4 regions of the Streptomyces sp. V3I8 genome follow, and region 3 is predicted to be linked to each of the others. Evidence: riboswitches for the same ligand, from Rfam matches in the RefSeq annotation. Region 3 holds a riboswitch; each other region holds the start of a gene.

Region 1 (7,557 bases), 1.6 Mb from region 3:
CTTCCCGCCGTGGAGGTGGCGTCGGTGGACCGGATCGTCGCCGACGCCATGGGGTACATAGTGACCATGTTCTTCCCTGCGCAGCCGCAGCCCTGGGCCCTGTCCGAAAAATGATCTCGCCGGTCGTTCACCGCGCTCTTGAGGGAGGCCGTTCATGCTTTCGGCGCTGCTGGGGATCCTGGGAGGCGTACTTCTGCCCGTCGCTGTCCTTTTGCTGATCATCGGCAGGTCATGGCTCTGGGGCCCCGGGGCGCTGGAACTGCCTTGGCGTCTCCTCTTCGTCCTGGTCCTCGTCGTGCTTTTCGCAGTGAGTGGTCTGGCGCTGTGGGCCGATGCCGACTGCGGCGCCGACTGCCAGCCGGTGGTGACGCCGGTGTTCCCCTGACCGGGAAGTTGCGAAGGAGCCTCCGCCGGGGCTCGGCGGGCGGATACCCGTCGGGCCCCGAGCGCGAGAAGTGCAAGGCCGGACACCGCATCGAGTGCCGGATCGGCCTGCTCAAGCAGGCCCGTGGCGTCGTGACGCGCCAGCTACGACAAGCGTGCCGTCCGCTTCGGAACGACCGTCCGACTCACCCTCGTACGGCAATCCCTGTGACCCTGCCTCCTCACGTCACCTGCCTCACACCACCTGCCTCACACCACCCGTGTCGCCCCCGCGAACGGCATCTCGTCGATCGGGGCCACCCGTACCGGTGCCGACGGGTTCGGTGCGTGCACCATCCGGCCGTTGCCCACGTACAGCCCCACATGGCTGATGCCCGAGTAGAAGAACACCAGGTCGCCGGGGCGGAGTTCGGAGCGCGCGATGCGCCGCCCCGCGTCGATCTGCGCGTACGTCGTCCGGGGCAGTTCGATGCCCGCGGAGCGGTACGCGGCCTGCATGAGGCCGGAGCAGTCGAAGGCGTCCGGACCGGTGGCGCCCCACACGTATGGGCTGCCGAGCTTCCCGTACGCGTAGGAGACGGCCGCCGCCGCACGGGAGTCGGAGGCGGCCGCGGGGGAGCCCGTGCCGAGGCCGCGCGGGGCCGGGCCGGTGCGTGAGGCGCGCGCGATGTCCGGGTTGTCGGCACCGATGCGCGCCCGGTCCCCGTCCGGCAGGCGCGCGAGCAGTTCGCGCGCCTCGCCGAGCTTCCCGGTGACCGTCTTCTTGTGCCGCTTCAGGTCGGCCCGGTGTGCTTCCAGCGCGGTCAGTTCGACGTGTGCGGCACCGCGCAGCCGCTCGATGTCGCGCAACTGGGTGCGTACACGGGACACCGTCGTCGCCTGCCTGCTGCCGGCCCGCTCGGCGAACGCGGCGCCGTCCAGGTACTGATCGGGGTCCGAGGAGAGCATCAGTGCCAGTGAGGGATCGACGCCTCCGTCCCGGTACTGGGCACTGGCCAGCGAACCGAGCACGTCACGCTCGGAGTTGAGCCGCTCCGTCTTGCGGGCCGCCTCGTCCTGCAGGGTGCCGAGCCGGTCCGCGGCCTTCGTGGACTTCTCCTTGGCCCCGTTGTACTTCTCGGTGGCGGCCTCCGCCTCCTGGTACAGCTTGTCGACCTTGGCCTTCACCTGCGCCGGTGTCAGCTCGGGCGCCGCGACTCCCGTCCCGCTGAAGCCGGTCGCGCCCGCCGCGCCCGCGAGGGCGACGGTGAAGGCGGTACGGGCCGTGCCGCCGCCGAACGAGCGCTGCCTGGGCCTGCGGTGTGCTGCCACGTGCGATCCACGTTCCTTCCGTAGGGCCGGTCGTACGTCCGGCGGCGGCCCGCACAGGGGGAGCGGGACGCCGCCGGACCTTTCTGGCGGTGGTGCCGACCGCCGCCCCTGGCCAGGGCGGATGTGGTGGGGAGCCGGGCACCTGGGGAAGGACGCTAAACCTGGCCGCACACCCTTGGTAACGCCATGCACGGAAGTGATGGCATCCGGTCACAGGGCGACCGGGTGCGACCGTGATCCGGGCCCGGCGTCACCGGCTTGGCGTAGCGCCGTGACCGATACGCGCGTTGGGGGCCGGCGAAGGACCGGACGGTGCTACGGGCGGAAGCCGGAGCCGGAGCCGGAGCCGGAGCCGGAGCCGGAACCGGAGCCGGAGCCGGGCATCGGGGTCGGAGGCCAGGGCCAGGGCCGGGGATCGAGGTTCCGTCCGGGCCGGTGCGAGTCGGCGTACCGGCGCCCGGTTAGGGTCCGGGCTCATGGACGTACTCATTCATGTCTTCGTCGCCCTGCACATCATCGGCATCGCCGCCCTGCTGGGCGGCTTCCTCACGCAGATGAAGGCCATGGGCGACGGCACGGCCCGCTTCACCCCCGCCATGCTGCACGGCGCGCTGACCATGCTGGTCACGGGCGCGGTCCTCGTCGGCCTCAACCAGGCCGACGACCAGAGCGTCGACAACATCAAGATCGGCGTGAAGCTGGCCCTGCTGATCGTGATCCTCGGCCTCGTCTACGTGCAGCGCGACGAGGAGAAGATCGACAAGCGCCTGTTCGCCCTCGTGGGCGGACTGACCACGGTGAACATCTTCATCGCCCTGCTCTGGACCTGAACAGGACGATGAGGGCCGGGCACCAGGGGCCGTCCCCCCGGTGCCGGGCGCCGGTGGCCTACGTCGGTCGCACCACGCTGTGGATCGGCATGGAGTGGATCGACTCCTCGCGGACGTACGCGCCCGGCTTCGGGGCGTGGATCATCATGCCGTCGCCGACGCAGATGCCGACGTGGCTGATGTCGTCGTAGAAGAAGACGAGGTCACCGGGGCGGGCGCTGTCCACGGAGACCGCCGTGCCGGTCCCCACCTGGTCCCACGTCGTACGCGGAAGAGTCACGCCGGCGGCCTTCCAGGCGGCCTGGGTGAGCCCGGAGCAGTCGTACGAGCCGGGGCCGCTCGCGCCCCACACGTACGGCTTGCCGATCTGGGCGCGGGCGAAGGCGAGCGCCTCGGCGGCCTTGGCCGCTTTGACCGCCTGCCTCTCCCGCTCGATCGCGGCGAGCCGGGCCTCCTCCTCGGCGGTCAGCCGCGCGAGGATCCCGCGTGCCTCGGCGAGCTTGCGCTGCACGTCCGCCTTGGACGTCTTCAGCGCGTTCTCCGTGGTGGTGAGCGTCTCCAGGCCCTCGGACGCCTGCTGCCGCTTCGTCGTCGTGGCGGCCCGCCGTGTCACGTAGTCGTCGACGGCCTGCTTCTGCCGGGCGGTGAGCCGGTTCATCAGCCGGGTCCGGTCGAAGTAGTCCTGCGGGTTGTCCGCCGCCAGGAGCGCGGCGCTGTCGGGGGCGGCGGCGCCCGTGCGCTTCGCCACGTCGCCGAGGAGGGTGTCGACGCGCCGGCGCTGCCTGGTGGTCCGCTCCTTGGCCGCGTTGTACTTCTCGGTGGCCGTGACCGCCCGCTGGTAGAGGTCGTCGATCTTCTTCCGGACTTCCTCCGTGCTCGGCCGGGTGTTCTCCGCGTCCGGTGCGGGCTCCGCGGCCGGCGAGGCGTCCGCCGTCTGGGAGAGCAGGGCCACCGAGGCCGGTGCGGCGGTGGCGGGAGCCGGCGTCCGCATGCCCAGGGGACCGCTGGACCGCGCTCTGCGGTGTGGCGCCACGAGGGCGTCTCCTTCCGTCATCCGCCTACCGGGTTAGCTGTCGGGTTCGGGCGGGTGCTTCGGAAGGTTTGCCCTACGGCCCTGGTCCCGTGCGGGAGTCGGACCGATTCACCCCGTGATCGGTGGGTCCCCGGTTCCGGTGCCACGAGGGCGCACGGATTCGGCGGAGGGCGCCCGGCCCGGCGTTGTTCGCCGGTGCGGGTCGAGCGACCTGATCGAAAGTTAGCCAATTCGTGTGGCACCTGTGAAGTTTGATGTTCGATATGCCCGATACATTTTCGTGACCTGGGCTCCGAGTGTCGTTCGACGGCGGCGATTTGGCATGGTGTGCGATCGGTTGTCTTGGGTGGTGTGCGTGTGGGGCGTGCGTGTGCGGCGCGCGTACCTGTCCGCGGGTGCGTGGTGGCCGGTCGCGCAGTTCCGCGCGCCCCTTACCGATTTCCTTGGTCGCACAGCGTGGCCGGAGCGTAATTTTCGGTGAGGGTCTGGTGGGTGGGAGCGGGGTGTCGGTGGGGGCGCCTAGACTCGGAGAGCGATGAGCAGCCTCTTTGACGACAGCTTCCTGGCGGACCTCAAGCCCTCCCGGGCCCATGAGGAAGAGCCCCCGCCGCCACCCGAGGACGAGGCGCCGGACCCCGGCGCGGACGACCTGTTCGGCGGGCGCTTCGACGCGCCTCCGCCCAGGGACGGCTACTACCGCGACGGCGCCCCGAGGCCGCTCGTGGACCCGGCCGCGCTCCTGGACGGGCTGAACGAGAACCAGCGCGCGGCGGTGGTCCACCAGGGATCGCCCCTGCTCATCGTCGCCGGCGCCGGTTCCGGCAAGACCAGGGTGCTCACCCACCGCATCGCCCACCTGCTGGGCGAGCGCAAGGTGCACCCCGGCCAGATCCTCGCGATCACCTTCACGAACAAGGCCGCGGGCGAGATGAAGGAGCGCGTCGAGCAGCTCGTCGGCCCGCGGGCGAACGCGATGTGGGTGATGACCTTCCACAGCGCCTGCGTACGGATCCTGCGCCGCGAGAGCAAGAGGCTCGGCTTCACGTCGTCCTTCTCGATCTACGACGCCGCCGACAGCAAGCGCCTCATGGCCCTGGTCTGCCGCGACCTCGACCTCGACCCCAAGCGCTTCCCGCCGAAGTCCTTCAGCGCCAAGATCTCGAACCTGAAGAACGAGCTGATCGACGAGGAGGACTTCGCCGCCCAGGCGGCCGACGGCTTCGAGAAGTCCGTCGCCCAGGCGTACGCGATGTACCAGTCGCGGCTGCGCGAGGCGAACGCACTGGACTTCGACGACCTGATCATGACGACGGTCAACCTCCTGCGCGCCTTCCCGGACGTCGCCGAGCACTACCGCCGCCGCTTCCGGCACGTCCTCGTGGACGAGTACCAGGACACGAACCACGCGCAGTACTCCCTCGTCCGGGAGCTCGTCGGCAGCGCCACGGACCCCGCCGCCGGTTCCGCCGCGCATCCCGGGGACGTACCGCCGGGAGAGGTGCTGCCGGGGGAGGGCGACCTCCCGCCCGCCGAGCTGTGCGTCGTCGGTGACGCCGACCAGTCGATCTACGCCTTCCGCGGCGCGACGATCCGCAACATCCTCCAGTTCGAGGAGGACTACCCGAACGCGACGACGATCCTCCTGGAGCAGAACTACCGCTCCACGCAGACGATCCTCACCGCCGCCAACGCGGTCATCGAGCGCAACGAGTCCCGCCGCCCCAAGAACCTGTGGACCAACGCGGGCGCCGGCGCGCGCATCACGGGCTACGTCGCCGACACCGAGCACGACGAGGCGCAGTTCGTCGCCGACGAGATAGACCGCCTCACCGACGCGGGTGACGCGAAGGCCGGCGACGTCGCCGTCTTCTACCGTACGAACGCGCAGTCCCGTGTCTTCGAAGAGGTCTTCATCCGGGTCGGCCTGCCCTACAAGGTTGTCGGCGGCGTCCGCTTCTACGAGCGCAAGGAGGTCCGCGACGTCCTCGCGTACCTGCGCGTGCTCGCGAACCCCGAGGACTCCGTACCGCTGCGCCGCATCCTGAACGTGCCCAAGCGCGGCATCGGCGACCGCGCCGAGGCGATGATCGACGCGCTCGCCCAGCGCGAGAGGATCAGCTTCCCGCAGGCGCTGCGCCGCGTCGACGAGGCGTACGGCATGGCGGCCCGCTCGACGAATGCCGTCAAGCGGTTCAACACGCTGATGGAGGACCTCCGTACGATCGTCGAGTCCGGCGCGGGCCCGGCGACCGTCGTCGAGGCGATCCTCGAACGCACCGGCTATCTCGCCGAGTTGCAGAGCTCCACCGACCCGCAGGACGAGACCCGCATCGAGAACCTCCAGGAACTCGCCTCCGTCGCGCTGGAGTTCGAGCAGGAGGCGGCCGGCGGCGCTGGTGCGAGCACGGATGAGGGCGAGGACGGCGCGGGCGAAGGCGACGGCGGTGACGGCGAGACGCCGGCCGGGCTCGCCGCCTTCCTGGAGCGGGTGGCCCTGGTCGCCGACTCCGACCAGATCCCCGACGAGGACGAGGACGGCTCGGGTGTCATCACCCTGATGACCCTGCACACCGCCAAGGGCCTCGAGTTCCCGGTCGTCTTCCTGACCGGCCTGGAGGACGGCGTCTTCCCGCACATGCGCGCCCTCGGCCAGACCAAGGAGCTGGAGGAGGAGCGGCGGCTCGCGTACGTCGGCATCACGCGTGCGCGGGAGCGGCTCTACCTGACGCGGGCGTCCATGCGCAGCGCGTGGGGTCAGCCCTCGTACAACCCGCCCTCCCGTTTCCTGGAGGAGATCCCGGACGCGCACCTGGACTGGAAGCGCAGGGGCTCCATGGGATCGGTGGCTTCCGGTCCGGCGGCCGGGGTGGCGGCGTCCCTGTCCTCCTCCCGTTCCCGCTCGGCGGCCTCGGGCGCGTCCGGCTTCGCGACGCGGCGCGGCGCCCCGGACAAGCCGGTGGTGTCGCTGGCGGTCGGGGACCGGGTCACGCACGACCAGTTCGGCCTCGGCACGGTCGTCGGTGTGAAGGGCCTGGGCGCGAACGCGGAGGCGACGGTCGACTTCGGCGCCGAGAAGCCGAAGCGCCTGCTGCTGCGGTACGCGCCGGTGGAGAAGCTCTAGGCGGCTGCCGCTGCCGGCAGCCGGCAGCGGCAGGGAGCAGGACGAGAGCGGTGCGGGGCCGGAAGCCGGGACGGGGCCGCCGCCCGGGCGGCTCCACCGGTCCGTCGGTCGGTTCAGGTGGGGTCGACCGCGTGGCTGCGCAGCCACGGCAGCGGGTCGATCGCCGAACCGCCGCCGGGACGCACCTCGAAGTGGAGGTGCGGGCCGGTGGAGTTGCCGGAGCTCCCGGAGTACGCGATCGGGTCGCCGGCCTTCACGACGGTCCCCGAGGCGACCCGGTACGAGGAGAGGTGGCAGTACCAGGTCTCCGTGCCGTCCTTGGCCGTCACGATGATCATGTTGCCGTAGGCGCTGTTCAGCTGCGTACGGACGGTCCCGTCGGTCGCGGCCATCACCGTCGTGCCGTACGAGACCGGGAAGTCGATCCCGGTGTGCACGGACATCCAGTTGACGCCGGCCTGGCCGTAGTAGGCGCTGAGCCCGTGCCGCGCGACCGGCAGCGCGAACTTCGGGCGCAGCCGCTCCTTGCGGGCCGCGTCCGCCGCCGCCTTCTGCTTCTCGGCGGCCTGCTGGGCCTTGAGGTCGATACGCTCCTGCGTGCGGCTCGCCCGGTCGGCGAAGTCGCCCGCGTCCGCGGAGAGGTTCTCGAGCTGGGTGTCCAGCTTGTTGTTCGCGACGGACGGATGCACGGTGCTCGTGTCGGGCGCGGCGGCGGTCGTACGGGCCTCGGCCCCGCTCTCGCCGCCGGTCACGGACGCGGCGGCGATCCCGGCGACACCCATCACGCACGCCGAGGGCACGGCGATCGTCAGCAGTGCGGAACGCTTGGGCGGGGGGCGGCGGCGCGAGCGGGAGGCCGAACGGCCCGCCGCGCGGGA
Region 2 (7,557 bases), 1.5 Mb from region 3:
AGGGCCTCGCGGTTGGAGCCGAGGTTCGGGGCGAAGCCGCCCTCGTCGCCGAGGCCGGTGGACAGGCCCTTGGTCTTCAGCACCTTCTTGAGGGTGTGGTAGACCTCGGCGCCCCAGCGCACGGCCTCGGAGAAGGACTCCGCGCCGATCGGGGCGATCATGAACTCCTGGATGTCGACGTTCGAGTCGGCGTGCGACCCGCCGTTCAGGATGTTCATCATCGGGACGGGCAGCAGGTGCGCGTTCGGTCCGCCGAGGTAGCGGAAGAGCGGCAGGTCGCTGGTCTCGGAGGCGGCGTGGGCGACGGCGAGGGAGACGCCGAGGATGGCGTTGGCGCCGAGCGAGCCCTTGTTGTCGGTGGCGTCCAGGTCGATCATCGCCTGGTCGATGAGGCGCTGCTCGGTGGCGTCGTAGCCGACGAGCTCCGGGCCGATCTGCTCGATGACGGCGAGGACGGCCTTCTCGACACCCTTGCCGAGGTAGCGGTTGGGGTCCCCGTCACGGAGCTCGACGGCTTCGAAGGCACCGGTGGAGGCGCCGGACGGAACGGCGGCACGACCCGTGCTGCCGTCGTCGAGGCCGACCTCGACCTCGACCGTGGGGTTGCCTCGGGAGTCCAGGATTTCCCGGGCTACGACGACGTCGATGGACGGCACGAGCATCTCCTTCTGGGATGTGACGCAAGCTGCGCCGGGCCGGAGGCCCGGTTGGGCGCAGGCCGTGGTGGCCCCGCGGGATGAGCCTAACCGGCTGCCGGGCCCCGACGGGCCCCCGACCGTCTCGTGGACGGAACCGAGAGGAAATTGTTTCCGAACGGAACAAAGCGAGGGGGTGAGCGGGCCGGGGAGGCGAGCGGAACGCGGGGGAGGCAAGGAGGAGGGTGACAAAGAGGGGGGCGCCAAAGAGGGGGCGGCGGAAAAAAGCCCCGCTCCGGTGCGCACGGGGGAAAACGCACCGGAGCGGGGAGCCCGCGGAGGACCGGGGGGGTGGCCCTCACGGACCCCACGATGGAGGACACGGATGTGAGAGCGCTGTGGTTCAGTCGCGATTCGGTTGTGGGCCGGACGTCCGGTCGGGGCTGAGCGGCCAGGGCCCCGGCCGGGACGCGATGTCCGGCCCACCGAAGGAGGTCACCGGAGCGGTGACGCGACCGGCGGGGTCAGCTGAGGTGCAGCTGCTGGCCCGGGAAGATGAAGTCGGCGTCGTCGACGATGTCGTCGTTCAGCTTGAACAGCTTCTGCCAGCCGCCCTTGACGTTCTTCGCGTCGGCGATCTCGCTCAGGGTGTCGCCCTTGACGACCTTGTACTCGCCGTCACCCTTCTTGACCTTCTTGCCGGTCGGGGTCTCGACGGTCTTCTGCGCGGCCGGCCGCTCCTGCGCACGCGAGGCACGCTGCTCGGCGGGCTGCGTCTTCTGCTGGGGCTTCGAGGCGCTCTGGCCGGAGTCGCCGGAGCCGCCGGAGCCGCCCGAGTTCGAGGAACCGGAGCCGGCGGGAGCGGTGTTGCCGGTGGAGGCGCCGGACAGGCCCACGCCGCAGCTCGGCCAGGCACCCTTGCCCTGGCTCGCCAGGACCTTCTCGGCGACGGCTATCTGCTGCGCCTTGGATGCCTTGTCGGCGGTGGAGGCGTACGAACTGCCGCCGTACGCGGCCCAGGTGGAGGCCGAGAACTGCAGGCCGCCGTAGTAGCCGTTGCCGGTGTTGATCGACCAGTTGCCGCCGGACTCGCACGCGGCGACGGTGTCCCACTCGGAGGTGGTGGCGGCGGAGGCTCCCGTGGCGCCCATCAGCGGGACGGCGACGGCGGCGGTGGTGACACCGGCCAGCGTGGCGATGCGGGCGGCCTTGGACGGACGACGGTGCTTGCCCTTGTTCGAAAGCAGCATGAAGTGATCCCCTCACCGACGCCTGCGAGGTGAGCTGTCGGGTTCGGGCCGAGTGAGTTGCCCGGCCGCGTGACACTGCTGTCACGCGGCTTAACCCCAAGCCGTGCCCGGTCGTGACGACCGGGTCCGGCACTTACCTGGGTCCCCCGCTCCTGCCTACGGCGCTTTACGCGACGACTGTTCCCGTACGGCCGTTGGCAGGATTCGGCGTGCGACCGTCGGGGCCCACCAGTGGCGAGCGGTCACGACCGTAGACACGGACGGCGCCGAATTTCAAAGACGATCAGGGGTGTTGAGATCCATGTCTCACTTTCATCAAATCGGACATTCAGCGCGAACTACCGCTTGTTTTCGCCCGATTCGGCGGCTTGGTCACTACTTGCTCGCGGCGGCCCGGTCGTCGATGGAGATGCTCTGACCGGGGATGATGAAGTCCGGGTCGGCGCCGATGGCGTCCTTGTTGGCGTCGTACAGCGCTTCCCATCCGCCGTCGAGCTCGAAGGAGTCGACGATGCCCGAGAGACTGTCCCCGGTGCGGATCACGTACGAGCCCTCGTCGGCCAGGACGCGCGAGTCGCTGTCGCTGCGCGAGGCGTGCCGGGCGGAGTAGTCGTCCGCGCGGGACGCGGTGTCGACCTCGTCCGCGACGCCGCCGCGGTGGCGGCCGGGGGCGTCCGCGTCCTCTTCGGCCGAAGAGTCGCCCTTCTGGGCCGACTTGCCCGAATCGCCGCTCTTCTTCGTGTCGTCCGAGGTGTCCGTCGCGTCGTCCGCGGCGGCGTCGTCCGATTCCCCCGCGTCCGTGGCGGTGTCGCCGGTGGACGGGTCGGGCGTCGCGCTGTCCCTGCCCTCGGTCCCGTCCACGCCGGGCGACGGGGTGACCCCGCCCTCGGCGACGCCCGTGTCGACCACGGCGCTGTCGGAGTCCTGCGTCAGGCCGGCGACGAGACCGCAGGTCGCCCAGGCGGTCGTCCCCTGGTCGGCGAGGATCTTCTCGGCGACGGCTATCTGCTGCGAACGGCTGGCCTGGTCGGCGCTCGGCGCGTAGTCGAGACCGCCGAACTCCTCCCATGTCTCCTGGGTCATCTGGAGCCCGCCGTAGGACCCGTTGCCGGTGTCGGCGCTCCACGAGCCGCCGCTCTCGCATTCGGCGACCGCGTCCCAGGTCGTGCCGCTGGCGGCGCTCGCGCCGCTCGCGCCGAGCAGGGGGATCGCGATGGCCGATCCGGCCACGCCCGCGGCGACGAGGAGTGCCGGAGCCTGGCGGGGGCGACGATGGCGGCCGTTCCCGGTAAGCATGCGATTGCCTTTCGCGTGACAGCAAGGAGTACGCACAGGACACAGCGGAAGGCTGCGCTCGTGGCTGCTGCGGCGCGTGAGACGTGCCGCATTGATGGGTGAACGTAGCCGCACTCGAACTCTTGTCACAAGTCGGTGCAGCGCAGATAACGTGAAGATCACAGAGTTGACGGAGTCTCACCTTTCACCGGCTTCGGTGCTAGGGCCGTCAGGACTTCGCGACCGGGGTGAACTCCACCGGAAGCGTGCGCAACCCACGCATGATGAGCCCTCCGCGCCACCGCAAATCCGCGCAATCACCCGCGAGTCGGAGGTCGGGCAGGCGGGTCAGGAGCGTGGTGAGCGCGGCCCGGCCCTCCAGCCGGGCGAGGGGCGCGCCGAGGCAGTAGTGGATGCCGTGTCCGTAACCGAGGTGCTGGTTGTCACGCCGGGAGAGGTCGAGGGCGTCGGGGTCCTCGAACCGGGCGGGGTCGCGGTCGGCCGCCGCGAGCACGACGAGCACGGGGTCGCCCACGGCGATGTCCTGCCCGCCGACGACGAGCGGTGCGGTGGCGTACCGCCAGGTGGCCATCTCCACGGGGCCGTCGTAGCGGAGCAGTTCCTCCAGGCCGGTCTCCAGGAGGTCCGTCCGGCCGGCGGCGAGGGAGTCCTGCAGCCGCTGCCGCTGTCCGGGGTGGGTGAGCAGGGCGTAGGTGCCGTTGCCGATGAGGTTCACGGTCGTCTCGAAACCGGCGAACAGGAGGATGAAGGCCATCGCGGCGGCCTCGTTCTCGGTGAGGTGCTCGCCGTGGTCGGAGGCCCGGATGAGACCGGAGATGAGGTCCTCGCCCGGGGCCGGCTCGTCCGTGAGCTCCTCGCGCTTGCGGTGGATGAGCTCGGCGAGGTAGCCGCGCATCTTCTTGACCGACCGGGCGACACCGCCCCGCGGCCCTCCCCCGTGCCGGATCATCATCCCGGCCCAGTCGCGGAAGTCGTCCTGGTCCTCGCGCGGGACGCCGAGCAGGTCGCAGATGGCGTGGATGGGGAGCGGGAAGGCGAAGTCGTGGATGAGGTCGGCCTCCCCCTTCTCCATGAACCCCTCGATGAGCCGGTCCGTCAGTTCCTGTACCCGTGGCGCGAACTCGGCCACCCGGCGCGGGGTGAACGCCTTGCTGACGAGCCGCCGCAGCCGGGTGTGGTCCGGCGGGTCGATGTTGAGCAGGTGCGTCATCAGCTCGGCCTTCCGCTCCCCCGGAATGCCGGTCCTGCCCTTCGCGTGCGCGGAGCCGTCGTGATGGGCGGGGTCCTTGCTGAGCCTGCCGTCGGCGAGGGCCTGTCTGGCATCCGCGTAACGGGTGACCAGCCACGCCTCGACCCCGCTGGGCAACGTCGTCCGATGCACGGGAGCGTGTTCGCGCAGCCAGGCGTACGCCGGGTAGGGATCGGTGGCGAACTCCCAGCTGAAGAGTTCCGGGGCGGACTGCCCCGCGGGCGGCTGTGCAGGCGTTTCGGTCACTCCTCGACGGTATCGGGAGGGGCGCCCGGCCCCCGCCCGGAGCCCTTCCGCAGCGCCGCGGGACGTCCGGCGGCCGGCGGACCCCCGCCCGGGCCGCAGGCGTTTTCTCCTGGTAAGAACGCTTGGTCCTAGGCTGTCCGGGAATCGGCCACCCCTTGACCGCGTGGCGCTGCGCGTACCTACATTCGCGCCTGTGGACCCCGAGATACTCCGGACCAGTTTCGCGGTCGTCGAAAGGCGGGCCGAGTTCGCGCTCAAGTACTTCTACTCGCACCTCTTCTGGCACCACCCCGATGTCCGCGCCCTGTTCCCCCTGGACTCCCCCGGGGACAAGGAACGCCAGCGGGACCGCCTGTTCACCGCTCTGGCCCTCGTCATCGCCCGCCTGGAGGGCCCGGGACTCGACGAGTACCTGCGGGACCTGGGACGGGAGCACAGGAAGTACCTGGCGAAGCCGGAGCACTACACGGCCGTGGGAACCAGCCTGATCGCCGCGTTCGCCGCCGTGTCGGGATCGGCCTGGACCGACGAGGTGGAGAAGGCCTGGGACGAGGCGTACAGGGTGATCGCGAACGCCATGCTGGGCGCCGCGGGGGAGGCGGAGAGCCAGGGGGAGCCGTCCTGGTGGGACGCCGAGGTCGTCGGCCGCACCGCGCACGGCGGCGACCTCGCCGTCCTGACGCTCCGTCCGCACCGGGCCCTGCCCCACCTGCCGGGCCAGTACGTGAGCGTCGGCAGCCCTCGTCTCCCCGGTGTCTGGCGCCCCTACTCCGTCGGCAACGCGCCCCGCTGCGACCACACCCTCGACCTGCACGTCAGTCTCGTCGAGGACGGGGCGCTGTCCCCGGAACTCGTCCGGCGCGCCCGCCCGGGCGACGTCCTGCGGATCGCCGCGGCGAGCGGTCGGCTGACGCTGCGCACGCCGGTGGAGCGGCCTCCCACGTTCATCGCCGCCGGCACCGGCTGGGCACCGGTGAAGGCACTCCTGGAGCACCTGGCGGGCGAACCCGGCCCGTACGACGAGGCCCGGCTGTTCGTCGTGGCCCGCGACACCGCCTACCTCTACGACCGGGCCGCGCTCGCGAAGCTGCGCACCCGGCTGCCGTGGCTGGACGTCACCGTGATCACGCCCGCGCCGGGCCGCCCGAAGCTGCAGGCCACCGAACGGCTGCTGACGGCTCTGGGCAACCGCGCCAACTGGGCGCGCCACGACGTCTACCTGGCCGGCCCGCCCGGCCTGGTCCAGGAGATCTCCGCGGCGCTCCCCGGCCTCGGCGCCGACCCGGCCCGGGTGTTCCGCGACGAGCTCCCGGCCGCGGGCCAGGAGCCGGCCTCCTCGCTGGGGCCCGGCGAGTGGCTGCTCCAGCGGCCCCGGCCACGCTGGCACGGGCCGTCGGGCCGGGACGGGGGCTGCGGGGCCGGGGCCGGGAACTGAGGCGGCGGGGACGGTAACCGACGTTCCGCCGGATCCGGTGGGTCGTCCGCGGGTGCGGCGTGGTCGGCCGCGCGGTTCCCCGCGCCCCTTTCAGGGCGCCGGGTCGCCCTCGCTCGCGCGTATCGCGTCCCGGTAGGCCCGCGCGGCGGCCCGCAGCGCCGCCTCCGGGTCCACGCCGTCCGCCTCGGCCCGTACGGCCAGCGCCAGCAGTTCGTAGCCGACGCCCTCGCCCCGGGGCAGGGGCGCGTCGAGTCCCGCCGTACGCGCGCGGGACGCCAGTTTGGCGGCGAGCGCGAGACCGGGCTGGCCGAGCGGGACGCCCTCCGTGACGGACGTGCGCCGCTTCTCCTCGGCCTTGGTCCGCAGCCAGTGCTCCTTGACCTCCTCCGGGGTGGCGGCGCTCTCGTCGCCGAACACGTGCGGATGGCGGTGGATCAGCTTGGTGACGATGCCGGCCGCCACGTCGTCGACGGAGAAGGGCTCCGACCCGTCCTGCGGGTCGCCCTCCTCGGCGATCCGGGAGTGGAAGACGACCTGGAGCAGGACGTCGCCGAGCTCCTCGCGCAGTCCGTCGCGGTCGCCCTCCTCGATGGCCTCGACGAGTTCGTACGCCTCCTCGATGCCGTACTTGGCGAGGCCCTTGTGGGTCTGCTGGGACGACCAGGGGCACTCGGCGCGGATGCGGTCCATGACCTGGACGAGGTCGAGGAGGCGGGCGCCGGGCAGGTCGTAGGAGGCGGGGAGCAGTTCCAGGTCGGGCATCGGGACGCGTCCGGTGCCGGCCAGCCGGGCCAGGCCGTCGGTCAGGCGCGGTTCGCCCTCACCGGTGGCGACGACGGTCACGGTCCGTCCGCCGGCGCAGGCGTCGACCAGCTCCTGCGCGTCGGGCGCCGCCTCGTCGACCCGGACGCCGGCCTCGCGCAGGTACGGCAGCTGGGGGTGGGCGCCGTCCGCGCACAGGACGCGGTCGGCGCCGTGCAGCGCCTGCCAGGCGGGCCAGGACAGGAGTCCGGGTGCGACACGGTGGCTGGTGGTGAGCAGGACGATGCGCCCGGGGCTGGATGCGTTCACCCCCTGAACGTAACCCACGCCACCGTCACGCCGTCTGCTTGCTCCCGGCCGCCGTGACCTCACGTACCCAGGGCAGCTTGGCGTCGACGCGGCTGCTCTTCTCGACGTCCCAGGTGCCGTACCGGGGGTTGAGGTCCACGCCGAGCTTCCCGGACGCCTCGGACAGGGCCTTCCAGAATTCCGGCCGGCTGGTGTCCGTGCCGAGCGCGGTGGCGAGCTTCTGGGCCTCGATCTGGATGCGGAGGTTGTCCTCGAGCCGCTCGGGCGGCACCCCGTACTGCTGGAGCCAGGTCACCTCCAGGGCCTTGGCGCCGCCGGCCTGCTGTTCCAGGCCGGTGCGGGCCTCCTGGACCTCCTTGCGGGTGACGCTCACGC
Region 3 (7,557 bases):
ACGCCGGGTGCGCGGGTCGGCGACCGGATCCGCGCAGTCGTACCGCAGGAGGTTGTCCCGGCCGGAGAGGAAGCCGTAGAGCGCGGGGCCCTCGATGAGCGCGCCCACGTGCGGCAGCACGGTCCGGGTGGCGCGCGGCATGGGCCTGCCCAGTACGCGGGCCGTCCCGGAGGTCGGCTGGATCAGCCCCATCAGCATCCTGATGGTGGTCGTCTTGCCGGAGCCGTTCGGCCCGAGGAAGCCGAAGACGCTGCCCGCCGGGACGGACAGGTCGAGGCCGTCGACGGCGAGCTGTCCACCCCGGTAGCGCTTGGTCAGCCCACGGGTGGCGATCACGGTCTCACCCGTGCCGCCCCCATCCGCGCCCGCGCCCTCGGTGGACCGTTCCGCCATCGACTCCCTCATCCCGTCCTGCCCCCGGGGACACCTGACGGTTCCCTGCTCGGCCCCGCCGCCAGGACGGCGGCAGGGTGTCCGCGGGGCCCGGCAGGGCTACTTCGCCGCGTCGGCCGCCTTCACCAGCGCGTCCTTGGTGACCGCACCCACGTAGACCTTGCCGTCGTCCGTGATCAGCGCGTTCACCAGGCGTGTCGAGAAGACCGTGCCCGAGCCGAACCGGCCGCTCACCTGGTCACCCAGCGAGTCCAGGAACCGGCCCGCGTCGCCGCCGCCGGACCCCTGGGACGGCAGGCCCTCGCCGCCCGTGTCGAACCGGGCGATGGAGCCCCAGCCCTCGCCCAGGACGTTCAGGCCCTGGAACTCCCCGCCCAGGCCCCCGATGCCTCCGGCACCCTCGGGACGCGCCTCGTCACCCTTGTTGCCCTTGTTGCCCTTGTCGTGCTTGCCGTGCTTGTCGCCCTTGTCGGCGGAGCCGCCGGACGCCGGCTCGTCGCCCTCGGTGACCTTCGCGCCCTTGGGCGGGGTGAAGTCGAAGGTGGACGCGGCCGGTTTCGAGAAGGCGACCTCGGTGAAGCCCGCGTCGACGACGGCCGCGCCGCCGCTCGCCGGGGTGAGCGTGAACTTGAGCGGCAGACCGGTCTTCGCGTCCACGGCGACGGAGATCGCGCCGACCGTCGAACCGGACTGCTTCGGCTTGATCAGCAGCTTGTAGGCGTCACGGCCGGCGACCTGCGCCGTGCCGTCGACGGTCACGGACGTCGTGTCGTCGGCCGCCTTCAACGCTTCCTCGGCCAGTTCCCCGGGCGTGGCCGGCACGTCCTTCGCCCTGTCCCCGGCCCCCTTTCCGGAGGAGTCGGCGGATCCGGAGGAGGCGTCCCCGGTGTGGTAGACCTCGTTCGACGCACTGTCGTACGCCCACACCTCGTCGCCGTTGTGGATCACGCTGTACTCGGCGGCCTTGTCGAGGAGCGACAGCTTCTGCTTGTTCTCGCCGTCGGACGCGACCCGCAGCGTGTGCGTGCCGGACGCCAGTTCCAGCAGCTTGGACGACGGGTCCGCGGACGAGCCGGAGCCGCCGCCCCCGCCGGCCGTCGCACCGCCGAGGCTGCTCTCCAGGCCCCCGAGGTCCGGCAGGCCCAGGTCCGTACTGATCTTCACCGTGCCGGACAGCTGCTGCACGTCCGAGGCGGCTATCTTCTCGATGAGCTGCTGGGCGCTGACCTCCGGCAGGTCGGGATCGCCGGAGCCCGCGAACGCCGGGACCAGCCCGATGGTCGCCGCAGCCAGCCCCACCACCGTGACGGGAACGACGTACCGCGCGGCTTTGCGCCGGCCGGCGCGCATGTCGTCGGCCTCGTCCCCGGTCGTGCTGTCGTCGGATTCGTACGGTGCCATGTGTGCCCTACCTCCGTCGTCGGCGGCGGCTTACCGTCCTCGCACTCGTCCACCCCTGGCCGCCATTGTCACCCGAACTCCTGTGAAGTGGTGTGTCCCATTCGACCAGATCGACCGCCGTGGAGCGTCAGACCTCGGAGCCAACTCCGTGTACACCTGCGGTATGACACAGGCGGACCGCACCGCCCCGGACCCGTAGGGGTCGTACGGGCACAGGCGCAGGCACAGGCACCTCGCGCGGATCAGCCCGCGCGGTGCACCACCGCGTCGCACAGCTCCACCAGGGCCGACTTCGCGTCGCACTCCGGGAGCGGCGCCAGCGTGGCGCGGGCGTCCTCCGCGTACCGCACGGTGTCGCGGCGCGCCTGGTCCAGCGCGGGGTGGACGCGCAGCTTGGCGAGCGCCTCCGCGTGCCGGTCGTCGTCCGTCAGGTCGGAGGCGAGCAGCTCGGACAGGGCGATGTCCTCCGCGAGCCCCAGCCGCTCCACGCGCTCGCGCAGCCGCAGCACGGGCATCGTCGGGATGCCCTCGCGCAGATCGGTGCCCGGCGTCTTGCCGGACTCGCGCGAGTCGCTCGCGATGTCCAGCACGTCGTCGGCGAGCTGGAAGGCGACGCCGAGCCGCTCCCCGTACTGCGTCAGCACGTCGACCACCGTCTCGTCGGCGCCGGACATCATCGCGCCGAAGCGTCCGGCCACCGCGATCAGCGAGCCGGTCTTGCCGCCGAGCACGTCCATGTAGTGGTCGACCGGGTCGCGGCCGTCACGCGGTCCCGCCGTCTCGAGGATCTGGCCGGTGACCAGCCGCTCGAAGGCCTCCGCCTGGATGCGTACGGCCTCGGGGCCCAGGTCGGCCAGGATGTGCGAGGCGCGCGCGAAGAGGAAGTCGCCGGTGAGGACCGCCACCGAGTTGTCCCAGCGGCTGTTGGCGCTGGGCACCCCCCGGCGCACGTCCGCCTCGTCCATCACGTCGTCGTGGTACAGCGTGGCGAGGTGGGTCAGCTCGACCACGACCGCCGAGGGCACGATGCCCGGCGCGTACGGGTCACCGAACTGGGCGGCGAGCATCACGAGCAGCGGCCGGAACCGCTTGCCGCCCGCGCGCACGAGGTGCTGCGCGGCCTCCGTGATGAACGGGACCTCGCTCTTGGTGGCCTCGAGCAGTCCCTCCTCGACAGCCGTCAGTCCGGCCTGGACATCGGCTTCGAGAGCCTGGTCCCGCACGCTCAGCCCGAACGGCCCGACGACGGTCACGAGGGTCTCCTGTCTGCTGACGCTCTCAACGGCGGTCTCTGGATGCTCTGGGTGTGCTGGGTGCGCTCGGTGCTGTAGGCGTTTGTCGATGTGTCGCTGGTGGCACTCAAGTCAGCGTATCCGGTCGTCTTTCGATCACGATGAGCGCCCGCCCGTCACCTGCCGTCGCCCTGCCGGACACACTCCACCTGGTCCCTTTTGCCCCCATGGACCGGATCGGGCGCGGTCGGATCACCGGCGGTATGTTCCGGATCCACCGGTATGACGGATGCGATCCGGACAGCCGGCACGCCCCGGAACGGGCCCGTCACATCCGCACGCCCCCACACCCCCGCCCCGCACCCCTCGCCGCGAGGAGAACCCACGAGGTCTTCCGCGTTCCCCGCGACGGCGGAAACAAGCGCCACACGCGCGTGGCCGGGGCGGACCCGGCGGGCCTGTCCGCGAATAGCCGGATTCCGCACTTCGGAATGCCCCGAAGATACCTTCTTGACCGAATTGACCATACGCTTCCCCCACCCCCTTTCCGTGACCGTGAATTGAGTCACGTCTGTCCGAAGTGATCATTTTGTCCGGTCTCCCGACTTCCCTTTGCAGAAAGCAAGTTGAAGTTCATATTCCGAATAGATCAAGGAATACGCGGTCGACTTCGCTGGTCATTACCACCGGGGCGTGAATATGGGGCTTGTTAGCGGCATGTGCTCTCGCATACGTTCACGTCACTCCGGACGGACCGCCTAATCCTGCCGCCGCCCGGACATTCCAGTCACCCATTCACTCGCGTACGGCAGGAGCGGGGAACCCAGGTAAGTCGCCGGTCCGAATCCCGGAACGGCTCGGGGTGCAGTCGCGTACAGCACGCGGCCGGGCAGCTCCCGCCCGAACCCGACAGCTCACCTCGTAGGCGCCGGAGAGGAATGCGTCATGGCCTCACGAGGCAAGCACCGCCGTCCCCGAACGAGCACCCTCACCCGTGGCATCGTCGCCGCGGGGACCGGCGGTGCCGCGCTCGCGCTCCCCCTCGTGGGGGCCACCGGCGCCCACGCCGCACAGCCGACCCACGCGGCTCAGGCGGCCCAGACGGCTCAAGCGGCCACGGCCGTGGTTCCGCAGGTCTCGCTGGTCACGTACGAGGTGGCCGGGGGCGACACCCTGTCCAAGATCGCCAAGGCGCACACCACGGGCGACTGGAAGAAGCTGTACAAGGCCAACCGCGCGGTCATCGGCGACGACCCGGCGCTCATCCGTCCGGGCCTCGAGCTGACCGTGGGCACGAAGAACGCCGACGCCCCGGCCGGGACGGCCGCGGCGGCCGAAACGACCACGGCCTCCGCCGTCACCCCGGCCACCGCGAAGACCTACACGGACGACCTCGACGGCTGGATCCGGGAGTCGCTGGACGTCATGGCCCAGCAGGGCATCCCGGGCACCTACGACGGCATCCACCGCAACATCATCCGTGAGTCCTCGGGCAACCCGCAGGCCATGAACAACTGGGACTCCAACGCGGTCGCCGGTACGCCGTCCAAGGGGCTCCTCCAGGTCATCGACCCCACCTTCGCGGCGTACCACGTGTCCGGCACGTCGCTCGACCCCTTCGACCCGGTCGCCAACATCACGGCCGCGTGCAACTACGCCGCCGCCAGGTACGGCTCCATCGACAACGTCTTCGGGGCCTACTGACCGGAACCCGGACCCGCGCCCCGGCCGGTACCGGGGCCGGGGCCGGGGCGGGGGCGGTCGGAGAACATCCGCTCCAGGACCACCGCGATGCCGTCGTCCTCGTTCGAGAGGGTGATCTCGTCGGCGACCGCCTTCAGTTCGGGGTGCGCGTTGGCCATCGCGACCCCGCGCGCCGCCCAGTCGAACATGGGGATGTCGTTGGGCATGTCCCCGAAGGCGACGGTCTGCGCGGACGTCAGGCCCAGATGCTCGGCGGCCAACGCGAGCCCCGTCGCCTTCGTGGTGCCGCATGGCTGGAGTTCGACGGTACCGGGGCCGGACATCGTGACACTGGCGAGGGAACCCACCGCTCCGCGCGCGGCGGTCGCCAACTCGTCGTCGGACAGCAGGGGGTGGCGCAGCAGCACCTTGCTGATGGGCTGCGTCCAGAGGTCGTCGCGCCGCAGCACCCGTACCGCCGGGAGCGTCGGGTGCGGCATCTCGTAGCCCGGCTCGATGAGGGTGAGGCCGTCCACGCCGTCCTGGTCGACGGCCGCGTACACCTCGCCGACCTCCGCCTCGATCTTGCCGAGGGCCACCTCGGCCAGCTCGCGGTCGAGGGTGACGGACCACACCATGCGGTTCGCGCCGGCGTCGTACAACTGCGCACCCTGTCCGCACACCGCGAGTCCCCGGCTGCCCAGTTCCTCCAGCAGCGGGCGTACGCGCGGAGCGGGGCGCCCCGTCACCACGAGGTGCCGGGCACCTGCCCCGACCGCCATCGCCAGCGCGGTGCGTGACCGGTCCGAAAGGGTGTCGTCGCCGCGCAGCAGCGTCCCGTCCAGGTCAGTGGCGATGAGTGAATATGCATTCGGTGCGGCCATGATCAGAGAATACGGATCGAATGCTCCAGCGACTCGACGCGAACCGGACGTCGTCCGGCACCTCGACCGTCCCACGCGTCGCCGTACGCCCCCTCCGGCCCCGGCTGTTGGGGTCGATCCCATGACAAATCGGCCACCGCGCCGACCGGCCGCGCGCCCCTCCCCACGCCTCCCTTCCGCGGCCTTTCCCGGTCTCTCTCCGGTCCCTGTCCGGCCCCTCTCCGGTCCTCCCTCAGGCTCTTCTTCCATTCCTCCGCCGGTTCCCCTTAAGGTCGCCCCGGGCCGCCCCGGGCCGTCCCGGGCCGTCCCGGATGTTCAGCCGCGCTGTCCGGCGAGGTGGCGGACGAGGAAGTGCCGGGCCGCGGACGGCAGGTACCGGTACGGGTGCGGGCAGGAGGTGAGGGTCCACAACGACCAGGCCCGCCCGAAGAGTGACCCGGGCGCAGCCGCGGCTGCTGCCGGGGGCGCGCCGAACGCGGCAGACCCCTTTCCGCGCGCCACCGCACGCACCTGTGCGCCGGCCTGCGCGGCGAGCGCCGCCGCCTCCAGGGCGGACCGGCCCGCCCCGACGACGGCCCGTCGGGCACGACCGCGGCGAGTTCTGGGGGGGCAGGTCGAGGTGCGGGGCGCGGACGACGTCGATCCCCGGTCCGCCGGACGAAGGCGCGCCGCAGGTGGCGCGAGACCGCGGCGGGCGTGCACCTGTCCCCCACGTGTCCCGCACATCCCTGGACCCGAACCCACCCTTAATCGGACATTGCGAACTCTTCAGGCACTGCCCCCGCCCGGCCCCTCCCCGTAACGTGTGCTGCACCCACACGGAAAGCGAGGCAGCACCCCATGCCCCCCTTCGATGTCCCCGAGGGCGATCCCTTCGGCCCGCACAATCTTCCGTACGGCGTCTTCTCCCTGAACGGCTCTCCGGAGGGCTCCGATCAGCGGAGCGTGGGTGTCCGGTTGGGCGACCACGTCCTCGACGCGGGCGCCGCCGCGGTCGCGCTCGGCTCCCCGTACGCCTCCCTGCTCGCCCGGCCCTCGCTGAACCCGCTGCTCGCGGCCGGCCGCACGGCGTGGTCGGACGTCCGGCGGGCGCTCACCGCGTGGGTGACGGTGCCGGCCCACCGGGAGACCGTCGCGCCCCTGTTCCACCCCCTCTCCGAGGTGACCCTGCACCTCCCCTTCGAGGTCGCCGACTACGTCGACTTCTACGCCTCCGAGAACCACGCCCGGAACGTCGGCCGGATCTTCCGTCCTGACGCCGAGGACTCCCTCACCCCCAACTGGAAGCATCTGCCGATCGGTTACCACGGCCGGTCGGGCACCGTCGTGGTCTCCGGGACCGACGTCGTACGCCCCGCCGGGCAGCGCAAGGCCCCGGCCGACCCGGCGCCGGTCTTCGGCCCCTCCGTCCGGCTGGACATCGAGGCGGAGGTCGGTTTCGTCGTCGGCGCGCCCTCCGCGATGGGCAGGCCGGTGCCGCTCGCCGACTTCCGCGAGCACGTCTTCGGGCTCTGCCTCCTCAACGACTGGTCCGCCCGCGACCTCCAGGCCTGGGAGTACGTCCCCCTCGGGCCCTTCCTCGGCAAGTCCTTCGCCACGTCGGTGTCGGCGTGGATCACCCCGCTCGACGCGCTGGAGGACGCCCGGATCGCGCCGCCGGCGCGCACGCACCTCCTCCTCCCCTACCTGGACGACGCCGCCGAGGAGCCGGGCGGCTACGACCTGCGCATCCGCGTCGCCGTCAACGGTCATGTGGTGTCCGAGCCGCCGTTCTCCACCATGTACTGGACGGCCGCGCAGCAACTCGCCCACATGACGGTCAACGGGGCCTCGCTGCGCACCGGCGACCTGTACGGGTCGGGCACCGTGAGCGGGGTCTCGGAGCGTGAACGGGGCTCGCTCCTGGAGCTGAGCTGGAACGGCCGGGACGCGCTCGAACTGCCCTCCGGGAAGCGGACCTTCCT
Region 4 (7,557 bases), 3.6 Mb from region 3:
TGCGCGAGCCGGCGCTGCGGGACGTCACCCGTGACCTGGACCGGCAGTGGAAGGCCGCGCTCATCGAGGTCATCGCCGAGGGGGTGGCCGGAGGCGAGTTCCGGTGCCCGGACCCGACGGGCACGGCGCTGCGTCTGACCGCCCTGCTGGACGGACTGGCCGTGCAGATGACGGCGTACCCGGGCGCGGTGTCACGCACCCGCACCCAGCAGTGGGTGGACGAGGCACTGGCCCGCGAACTGGGCCTCGACGAAGGGGCGTTGCGCGAGAGGTGACCGGTGCCGCCCGACGGCACCGGCCGGGCGGCACCGGCCACCCCTCGAAATCCCCTCCCCACGGACCTCGCGGAGCCTTCAGGCCTCCGGGATTTTCCGGATCTTCAGGCCACGGCCTCGATCCACGTCTTGATGTCGCCCGGTGACAGGCTTCCCTTCGCCACCACCCGGTCGCCCGAGGACTCCCCGCGCAGCCGCCGGCCGATCCACGGCACGAGGTACTCCCGGGCCCATTGGATGTTGTCGCGCCGTACCTCCGACGTGCCGCGCGGCGGCAGCGGCGGCCAGGGCTGGTCCGGATCCGCCGGCACCTCGAGGCCGAGGACCTGACCGGCGCGCAGGGCCACCCGGGTGTGCCCCTCGGGCGACAGGTGCAGCCGGTCGCCGTCCCAGGCCCGCCGGTCCTGGATGGTCCTGAGCGACCACAGGTCCAGCACCGGGCAGTTGTACCGGTCGGCGATGGCCCGCAGATGCAGGTTGTAGGTGGCGATCTTGCCGCGCATGTGCCGGAGCACGGGCACGCCACGGGTGTCGAACCCGGTGGTCACCAGGACCGTGCCGACGGCCGACGTCAGGTCCGCGACGGCCCGCTCGTAGCGCTCCGCGACCTCGTCGGGATCGGTGCCCGGCCGGATGATGTCGTTGCCGCCCGCACAGAAGGAGACCAGGTCCGGAGCGAGCTCCCTGGCCCGCTTCAGCTGGTGCTCGACGATCTGGTCGAGCAGCTTCCCGCGGACCGCGAGGTTGGTGTAGCCGAAGTCGCCCTCGGGCCGCCGGTCCGCGAGCAGCACCGCGAACCGGTCCGCCCAGCCGACGAAGGACCCGTCCGGGCCGGGGTCGCCGACGCCCTCGGTGAAGCTGTCCCCCACCGCCACGTACGACCCGATCACTGATCTGTTGTCGTCTTTTCTGTTGCCGTCTCTCGAATCGTCTGCCACGTCGGCCCATGATTCACCTTGGGGTGTGAGCTACGCGACCGTAGGAAGGGGTTGACGCGCGGTGAGATAAGCCACTTGTCAAGTGTTGGTCAATCCAGGAATACAGAGCTCCTTCAGGTACGTTTCCGCAGCTCCCGTACGTGGAAGTCGCTGATCGCGAAGTGGCTCCAGGTGGTCCGGAAGGCGAAGTGCCCGCTCGTGTACGGCTCCGGGTCCGTGTGGTCGAGAACGAGCCGGCCGTTGTTCCACCACTGGACCGTCGAACCGTCCGAGACGATCCGGACCCGGTTCGGCCGGTTCGCGGTGAGCAGGGGCTCCGTGTAGTCGTGGATCAGCGGCCGTACGCCCGCCTCGCCGACGTAGCGGCGCAGCCTGGTCGTGGTGTTGCCGTTCGCGCCGTATCCCACGTAGTACGTCCTGAGGTGGTCGTAGGTCGCGAGCGCACCGTCGCGGGGCGTGGCGAAGAGGTCGTCGGGCGAGCGGGCGTCGATGGCGTTCCAGAAGTTGTTGAGGTCCGAGACGCGGTCGTTGACGCCGCCCGCGCCGATCGGGACGGCGGTGTACCCGATGACGTACGGTCCGCGGAGCGCGTGCCTGAACCAGACCGTCGCACCGCCGGGTACGTCGATGTCCAGGACACCCCGGGAGGCGGTGACGCTGCCGCCGTCCTGCAGTTCGGTCACCCACCGGCCGAGGCCGTGCCTGAAGTCGTCGCGGGCGAGGATCCGCCCCGGGCGGTGGCGGTCCGCGGCGCCCGCCGGCGCTCCGGGGACGAGCGCGGCGAGGCCGGCGCCTGCGGCCAGGGCTCCGAACGCCCTGCGTGTGGTCGTCATGGCGCGGTTCCTCCGGGGGTGGTGAGCGACGGCTCCGGCACCGCCATGGGTGCGGAAAGCGCTTGTGGAGATCACTCTGGCGCCTGCCGCCCACCCGTGTCGACGCTCCGCCCGGCCACGCCACGAGACCGCAACACGCCGCGCCCGTCGCGCGGGCGGTACGGGCCGTACCGTCCGCGCGACGGCATGCCGAAGGCCGGACCCCGTGACGGGGTCCGGCCTTCGAAGGACGTGCCGAGCGGGTGTCAGACGGAAACGCCCTTGGCACGCAGGTACGCCAGCGGGTCCACGTCCGAGCCGTAGTCCGGGGTGGTGCGGATCTCGAAGTGCAGGTGCGGGCCGGTGACGTTGCCCGTCGCGCCGGAGAGGCCGACCTGCTGTCCGCCGGTCACGGCCTGGCCGGCCGAGACGGACAGGGAGGACAGGTGGGCGTACTGGGCGTAGTGGCCGTCGGCGAGCCGGATGACGACCTGGTTGCCGTACGCGCCGCCCCATCCGGCGGAGACCACCGTGCCCGCGCCGACGGACTTGAGCGAGGTGCCGGTGGGCACCACGAAGTCGACACCGGTGTGGTAGCCGCTGGACCACATGCTGCCGGACATCTTGTACGAGGTCCCGATCGACGCACCCGCGACCGGCAGCGAGAAGCCGCTGGAGGCCGACGGAGCGGTCGAGGTGGCGGCGGAGGTGTCCGTGGCCCTGGACGTCGTGGCCGGCTTCTTGGCGGTGGACCGCCCGGCCGCCTCGGAGGCGTCGGAGCCGGTGGTGGCCGCGGCCCCGCCGAGCGTGAGCTTCAGGCCCGGATGGATGAGCGACGGGTCGCCGCCGACCACGGTGCGGTTGTCCGAGTACAGCTTCTTCCAGCCACCGTCGACGTCCTGCGTGTCGGCGATCTTCGACAGGGAGTCGCCCGAACGCACGGCGTACGTCTTGGTGGTGACCTTCTGCGCCCCGGTCTTCCCCGCTCCGGCCTTCTTGTCGGCGGCCGGTGCGGACTTCGGGGTTTCGCTCGCGACGTTCGAGGCACTCGCGACGGAGTCGGCGGCGGACTGCGGGGTGGCGGCGTGCGCTCCGGCCGCGCCGAGCAGCGGGAGGGCGAGGGCCGCGCCCCCGGTTCCGGCCACGGCTATGGAGCGGGTGAAACGCTGGGACCTGGGACGGCGGTGCTTACCCTTCGCGGGCATGACGAATTCCTCTCCGGCGCCTGCGAGGTGAGCTGTCGGGTGCGGGCTGGAGATGCCCGGCCGTGCTGTCGCACGGCTTAACCCCGAGCCCGTTCCGGAGACCGGAACAGGCGTAGTACCTGTGGGTCCCCCGCTCCTGCCGTGGATCGGGTGGGTGTGCGGATTCCGGGCGGCGGCAGGATTGGGCGTCCGTCCGGATTGGAGGTGAACGTAAGCGACATGAAGAGGCGGAAACAACCTTCGGGGTTTCCTGTGTCCCCTGTTTCCTTGATCCTCCGATGGAATACCGGTCACCCTGCGTGAATACGGGCCGCCTTTTCCTTGCTGCGGCCCTGGAAACAAAGTGGACTTACGTGAGCATGGCGACAGCGGAACGTCACGGATATGACGCTGCTCACGGCGCACGGCCCCAGGAGCCTTCATTCCGGCACGAGTTGGAACGAAGGCTCCATTGCGGACACATCCGTCACATGCGACGCAGCCGGACAACTGCCGCGTCGAGATCCCCGCGCAGCCCCGTCCGCACCCCGTGGTGCAACAGCACCGCACCCCGGTGCACTTCGCCCGTTTCGAGGCATTCGTACGATGCTGACGGGTCGAGTCCGCGCAGCCGCAGCGGCGGGACCGGCTCGCCGTGGTGCTGGGCCTGCAGCCAGGCGAGGACGACGGTCTCGCCGCCGCGGACGTACTGGACGGCGCTCAGCCCGCCCTCCGGCGCCCGCAGCCGGTACAGGTCGCCGCCCTGCACGACGGGCCGGATCTCCTTGTAGAGGTCCACCCAGGTCCGCGCCTCGGCCAGCTCCCCGGCGCTCCACCGGGTGAGGTCGCCGCCGACTCCGAGCACCCCGGCCATCGCGCTCACGAACCGGAAGCGCAGCGAGCTGACCCGCCCGTTGAGCTGGGTGTTCGGGCTGTCTGTGACCCAGGCGGCCATGGCCCGCGCGGGATGCACCTGGCTGTACCCGTGCTGGATGGCGAGCCGGTCGAGCGGGTCGGTGTTGTCGGAGGTCCACACCTGGTCCGTACGGGCCATGATCCCGAGGTCGATCCGCCCGCCGCCGCCCGAGCAGGACTCGAAGGCCACGTGGGGGTGGGCCGCCCGCAGCCGGTCCAGCAGGCGGTACAGGGCGTGCACATGGTCCACCCACAGCCGCTGCGGATACGCCTCGCCGGGCCAGCCCGCGTCGGTGAAGCAGCGGTTGAAGTCCCACTTCACGTAGTCGATCGGCGCGCTGGAGAGCAGCGCGTCGAGCTGTTCCCACAGGTACTCCTGGACGTCCTCGCGGGCGAGGTTCAGGACGAGCTGGTTGCGCAGTTCCGTGCGCCTGCGGCCCGGCTGGAACTGCACCCAGTCGGGGTGCGCGCGGTACAGCTCGCTGTCCGGGTTGACCATCTCGGGCTCGACCCAGATGCCGAACTGCATCCCGAGCCCGTGCACGTAGTCGCTCAGCGGGGTGAGGCCGCCGGGGAAGCGGTCCCGGTTGACCGTCCAGTCGCCGAGCCCGGCCCGGTCGCTGGTGCGCGCCCCGAACCAGCCGTCGTCCACCACGAACAGCTCGATCCCCGCGTCGGCGGCCCGGCGGGCGAGCGCCCGCTGCTGCTCCTCGGAGATGTCGAACTCGGTGGCCTCCCAGGAGTTGTAGAGCACGGGCCGGTACCGGTCCGCGTCCGGGATCACGTGCGCGCGCTGGTACGCGTGCCAGGCACGGCTCGCCCCGCCGAAGCCACCGTCGCTCCACAGCCCCGCGAAGACGGGCGTGACGAAGCTCTCCCCCGGCTCCAGCCGCAGCAGGCCCGAGTCGTCGTACCCGGCGCCGCCGGTGATCTGCACGCGCGCGTCCGGCAGTTGCGCCACCGCGATCCGCCAGGTCCCCGACCAGGCGAGCGCGCAGCCGTAGACCTCGCCCAGCTCCTCGGTCGCCGTGCCGTCCGCGTCCAGGGCGACCCACGGCAGGTGCTGGTGCCCGGTGTGCCCGCGCCGGCTGCCGATGATCTTCTCGCCGTAGGTGAGCTCCGAGCGCGTGAGCCGTGACTCGGCCGCCCACCGTCCGTGCAGCTGGGACAGCCGCCACCCGTCGCGCAGCGGCAGCGTCCAGGTCGCGGAGTCGGCCCGCAGCACCTCCAGGGCGGGCCCCTCGTTGGCGAGGGTCACCCAGCGCTCGACGACGTCGCCACCGGCCCGCATCCGGTAGTGCAGGGTGATGCCGAGCCCGGAGTCGGAGAACCGCAGCCGCAGCTCGCCCCCGCCGGCCCCCTCCGCCCCCTCGGCCTCGTCGGTCTCGTACCCCTCGAAGCGCCACTCGGTGCCGCGCCTGTCCGGTGTCCGCACGGACAGCGCGGGCCGCACGAAGCGGGGACCGCCCTCGACCGGGTACTCCTCGTGGCCGTCGAGGGTCGCCTCGAACGCCCAGTACTCCGGGCCGGGACCCGCGGCGAGCGCCTCGGCGTCGGCGAGTGCGATCCTCGGGCCCCAGTGCAGATGAAGCAGCTCGTCCTCGTCACCGAGCCGCAGGCCGTAGCTGCTCGTGGGCCCCGAAAGAAGCCACGTACGGCCGTCTGCGCCGATCTCTACCATCAAGCCCTCACATATTCGAACAGGCACGCTCAAGCCCCAACATCATCAGGGCCGACCCGCCCTTCGGGCAACGCCTGTGGACAACTCATCGGCCCGTGAACCGATGTCGTATCGTCGGATACGCACCTCGCCGACGAGCCGCGTCGGCAGCCGAGGGGAGGAGCCCCCGTGACGCAGCAGGTCCCGTCGACCGAGCCCGAGCTGACCGGAGTGCGCAACTTCCGCGACGTGGGCGGCCTGCCGACGGTGGACGGCCGGCGTCTGGCGTACGGGCGGCTCTTCCGCAGCGGCCACCTCGCGCACGCGACGGCGTCGGACGCCGCGTTCCTGGCCTCCCTGGGCCTGCACACGATCTTCGACTTCCGCAACGCGGCCGACCACAAGCTCGAGGGCGCCGATGTCGAGCTGCCCGGGGTGCGCAATGTGAACCTGCCGCTGTCGGACCCGGCGGACGGCGCGGAGTTCTGGAAGATGGTCCGCGACGGGAATCTGGAGCAGCTGCGCGAGCTGCTCTCGGACGGCCGGGCGGCGGACCGCATGATCGGCTCGTACCGCACGATCATCAAGGACCGCACCGCCGAGCACCGTCAGGTGCTGCACGCGCTGGCGGAGGGCAGCGTCCCGGCGCTGATGCACTGCGCGGCGGGCAAGGACCGGGCCGGTCTCTCCGTCGCCGTGACGCTCCTCGCCGTCGGCGTCGAGCGCGAGGCCGTCATGACGGACTACCTGGAGTCGAACGCGGCGCACCGCCGCTACAAGGTCCACCGCAGCGGCTCCGCCGCCTCGGCGTACACCCCCGAGGTGATGGAGTTGCTGAGCCCTCTCTTCGACGCCCGCGCCGAGTACCTGACGGCGGCGTTCGACACGATCGAGGAGACGTGGGGCGGGGTCGACGCGTACCTGGAGCAGGGCCTCGCCGTGACCCCGCGGGTACGGGAGCGGCTGCGCGAGCGGTTCCTCGACTGACTACGCCGGGGGGCTACTGGTTCTGGGCCCCGAGCGTGAACAGCAGGTAGATGAAGGCGGCGAAGACGTGCCCGACCGCCACGTAGATGATGAGCCGGACCCACAGCGCGCGCGGGAACTTCTCCTCCAGGTCCTTCACGAATCTTCTCCTGAGGTCGTCGTCGGTCCGAGGCACAGGGCGGCCGTCGGGCTCTGCAGCAGGGTGTGCACGAAGAGGAGCTCGGCCCCGTCCCGGTCCGCGGCGGCGATCCGGTGGGGGGTCAGCGAGTCGAAGTGGGCGCTGTCCCCGGGCGCGAGGACGTGCGCGGTGTCCCCGAGGCGCAGCCGCAGCCGCCCCTGGAGGACGTACAGCCACTCCTCGCCGGGGTGGACCCGCACGATGTCGCCCTGCGTCCCGTGGGGGACGTGCACGCGCAGGGACTGCATACCGCGTCCGGCGGCGCCGGCCTGCCGATACGTCCAGCCGCCGGCCTGCGTGGGCTCCATGTCGGCACAGCGCACGACCGCGTCCCGTTCGGCAGCCGTCTCACCGAGCAGGTCGGAGACGGTGGTGGCGTAGACGCGGGCCAGCGCGAGGAGCATCGGCAGCGAGGGCTGGCGCTGCCCGGTCTCCAGCCGGGAGAGGTGGGCGGGGGAGAGTCCGGCTGCGCCGGCCGCGGACTCCAGGGTGAGGGCCGCGCGGCGGCGCAGAGCACGTAGCTGGGGGGCGACGGTGGGGTGCGTACCCTTGTCAGGGTTCATGCGTCCATTGAGCCGCACCCTTGCCCCGGAGGCAAATAACTTGCC

The links. Region 3 has a riboswitch for cyclic di-AMP ahead of QFZ75_RS22525 (LysM peptidoglycan-binding domain-containing protein). Riboswitches for the same ligand answer to the same signal wherever they lie in the genome.
Region 1: another riboswitch for cyclic di-AMP. It lies ahead of QFZ75_RS15230 (C40 family peptidase); the one in region 3 lies ahead of QFZ75_RS22525 (LysM peptidoglycan-binding domain-containing protein).
Region 2: another riboswitch for cyclic di-AMP. It lies ahead of QFZ75_RS15685 (transglycosylase family protein); the one in region 3 lies ahead of QFZ75_RS22525 (LysM peptidoglycan-binding domain-containing protein).
Region 4: another riboswitch for cyclic di-AMP. It lies ahead of QFZ75_RS06460 (M23 family metallopeptidase); the one in region 3 lies ahead of QFZ75_RS22525 (LysM peptidoglycan-binding domain-containing protein).

Annotation. Positions count from the first base shown of each region.
Region 1 covers NZ_JAUSZL010000002.1:3,485,359-3,492,915, reverse strand. The annotation lists gene QFZ75_RS15245 (hypothetical protein) at 155-385, shown strand; gene QFZ75_RS15240 (C40 family peptidase) at 634-1,695, opposite strand; gene QFZ75_RS15235 (hypothetical protein) at 2,172-2,525, shown strand; gene QFZ75_RS15230 (C40 family peptidase) at 2,584-3,558, opposite strand; cyclic di-AMP (ydaO/yuaA leader) riboswitch at 3,565-3,734, opposite strand; gene pcrA (DNA helicase PcrA) at 4,094-6,679, shown strand; gene QFZ75_RS15220 (M23 family metallopeptidase) at 6,793-7,557, opposite strand, start outside.
Region 2 covers NZ_JAUSZL010000002.1:3,592,422-3,599,978, forward strand. The annotation lists gene eno (phosphopyruvate hydratase) at 1-662, opposite strand, end outside; gene QFZ75_RS15685 (transglycosylase family protein) at 1,160-1,885, opposite strand; cyclic di-AMP (ydaO/yuaA leader) riboswitch at 1,890-2,059, opposite strand; gene QFZ75_RS15690 (transglycosylase family protein) at 2,261-3,181, opposite strand; gene QFZ75_RS15695 (cytochrome P450) at 3,390-4,676, opposite strand; gene QFZ75_RS15700 (globin domain-containing protein) at 4,870-6,111, shown strand; gene QFZ75_RS15705 (nucleoside triphosphate pyrophosphohydrolase) at 6,202-7,200, opposite strand; partial or broken gene QFZ75_RS15710 (SurA N-terminal domain-containing protein) at 7,208-7,557, opposite strand, start outside.
Region 3 covers NZ_JAUSZL010000002.1:5,054,158-5,061,714, reverse strand. The annotation lists gene QFZ75_RS22540 (ABC transporter ATP-binding protein) at 1-393, opposite strand, end outside; gene QFZ75_RS22535 (sigma-E factor regulatory protein RseB domain-containing protein) at 493-1,794, opposite strand; gene QFZ75_RS22530 (polyprenyl synthetase family protein) at 2,037-3,047, opposite strand; cyclic di-AMP (ydaO/yuaA leader) riboswitch at 3,805-3,967, shown strand; gene QFZ75_RS22525 (LysM peptidoglycan-binding domain-containing protein) at 3,972-4,730, shown strand; gene QFZ75_RS22520 (HAD family hydrolase) at 4,724-5,593, opposite strand; gene fahA (fumarylacetoacetase) at 6,434-7,557, shown strand, end outside.
Region 4 covers NZ_JAUSZL010000002.1:1,463,267-1,470,823, forward strand. The annotation lists gene QFZ75_RS06445 (TetR/AcrR family transcriptional regulator) at 1-275, shown strand, start outside; gene QFZ75_RS06450 (SGNH/GDSL hydrolase family protein) at 380-1,165, opposite strand; gene QFZ75_RS06455 (DUF6250 domain-containing protein) at 1,327-2,046, opposite strand; gene QFZ75_RS06460 (M23 family metallopeptidase) at 2,292-3,230, opposite strand; cyclic di-AMP (ydaO/yuaA leader) riboswitch at 3,235-3,393, opposite strand; gene QFZ75_RS06465 (alpha-galactosidase) at 3,697-5,805, opposite strand; gene QFZ75_RS06470 (tyrosine-protein phosphatase) at 5,974-6,771, shown strand; gene QFZ75_RS06475 (DUF6126 family protein) at 6,785-6,910, opposite strand; gene QFZ75_RS06480 (helix-turn-helix domain-containing protein) at 6,907-7,512, opposite strand.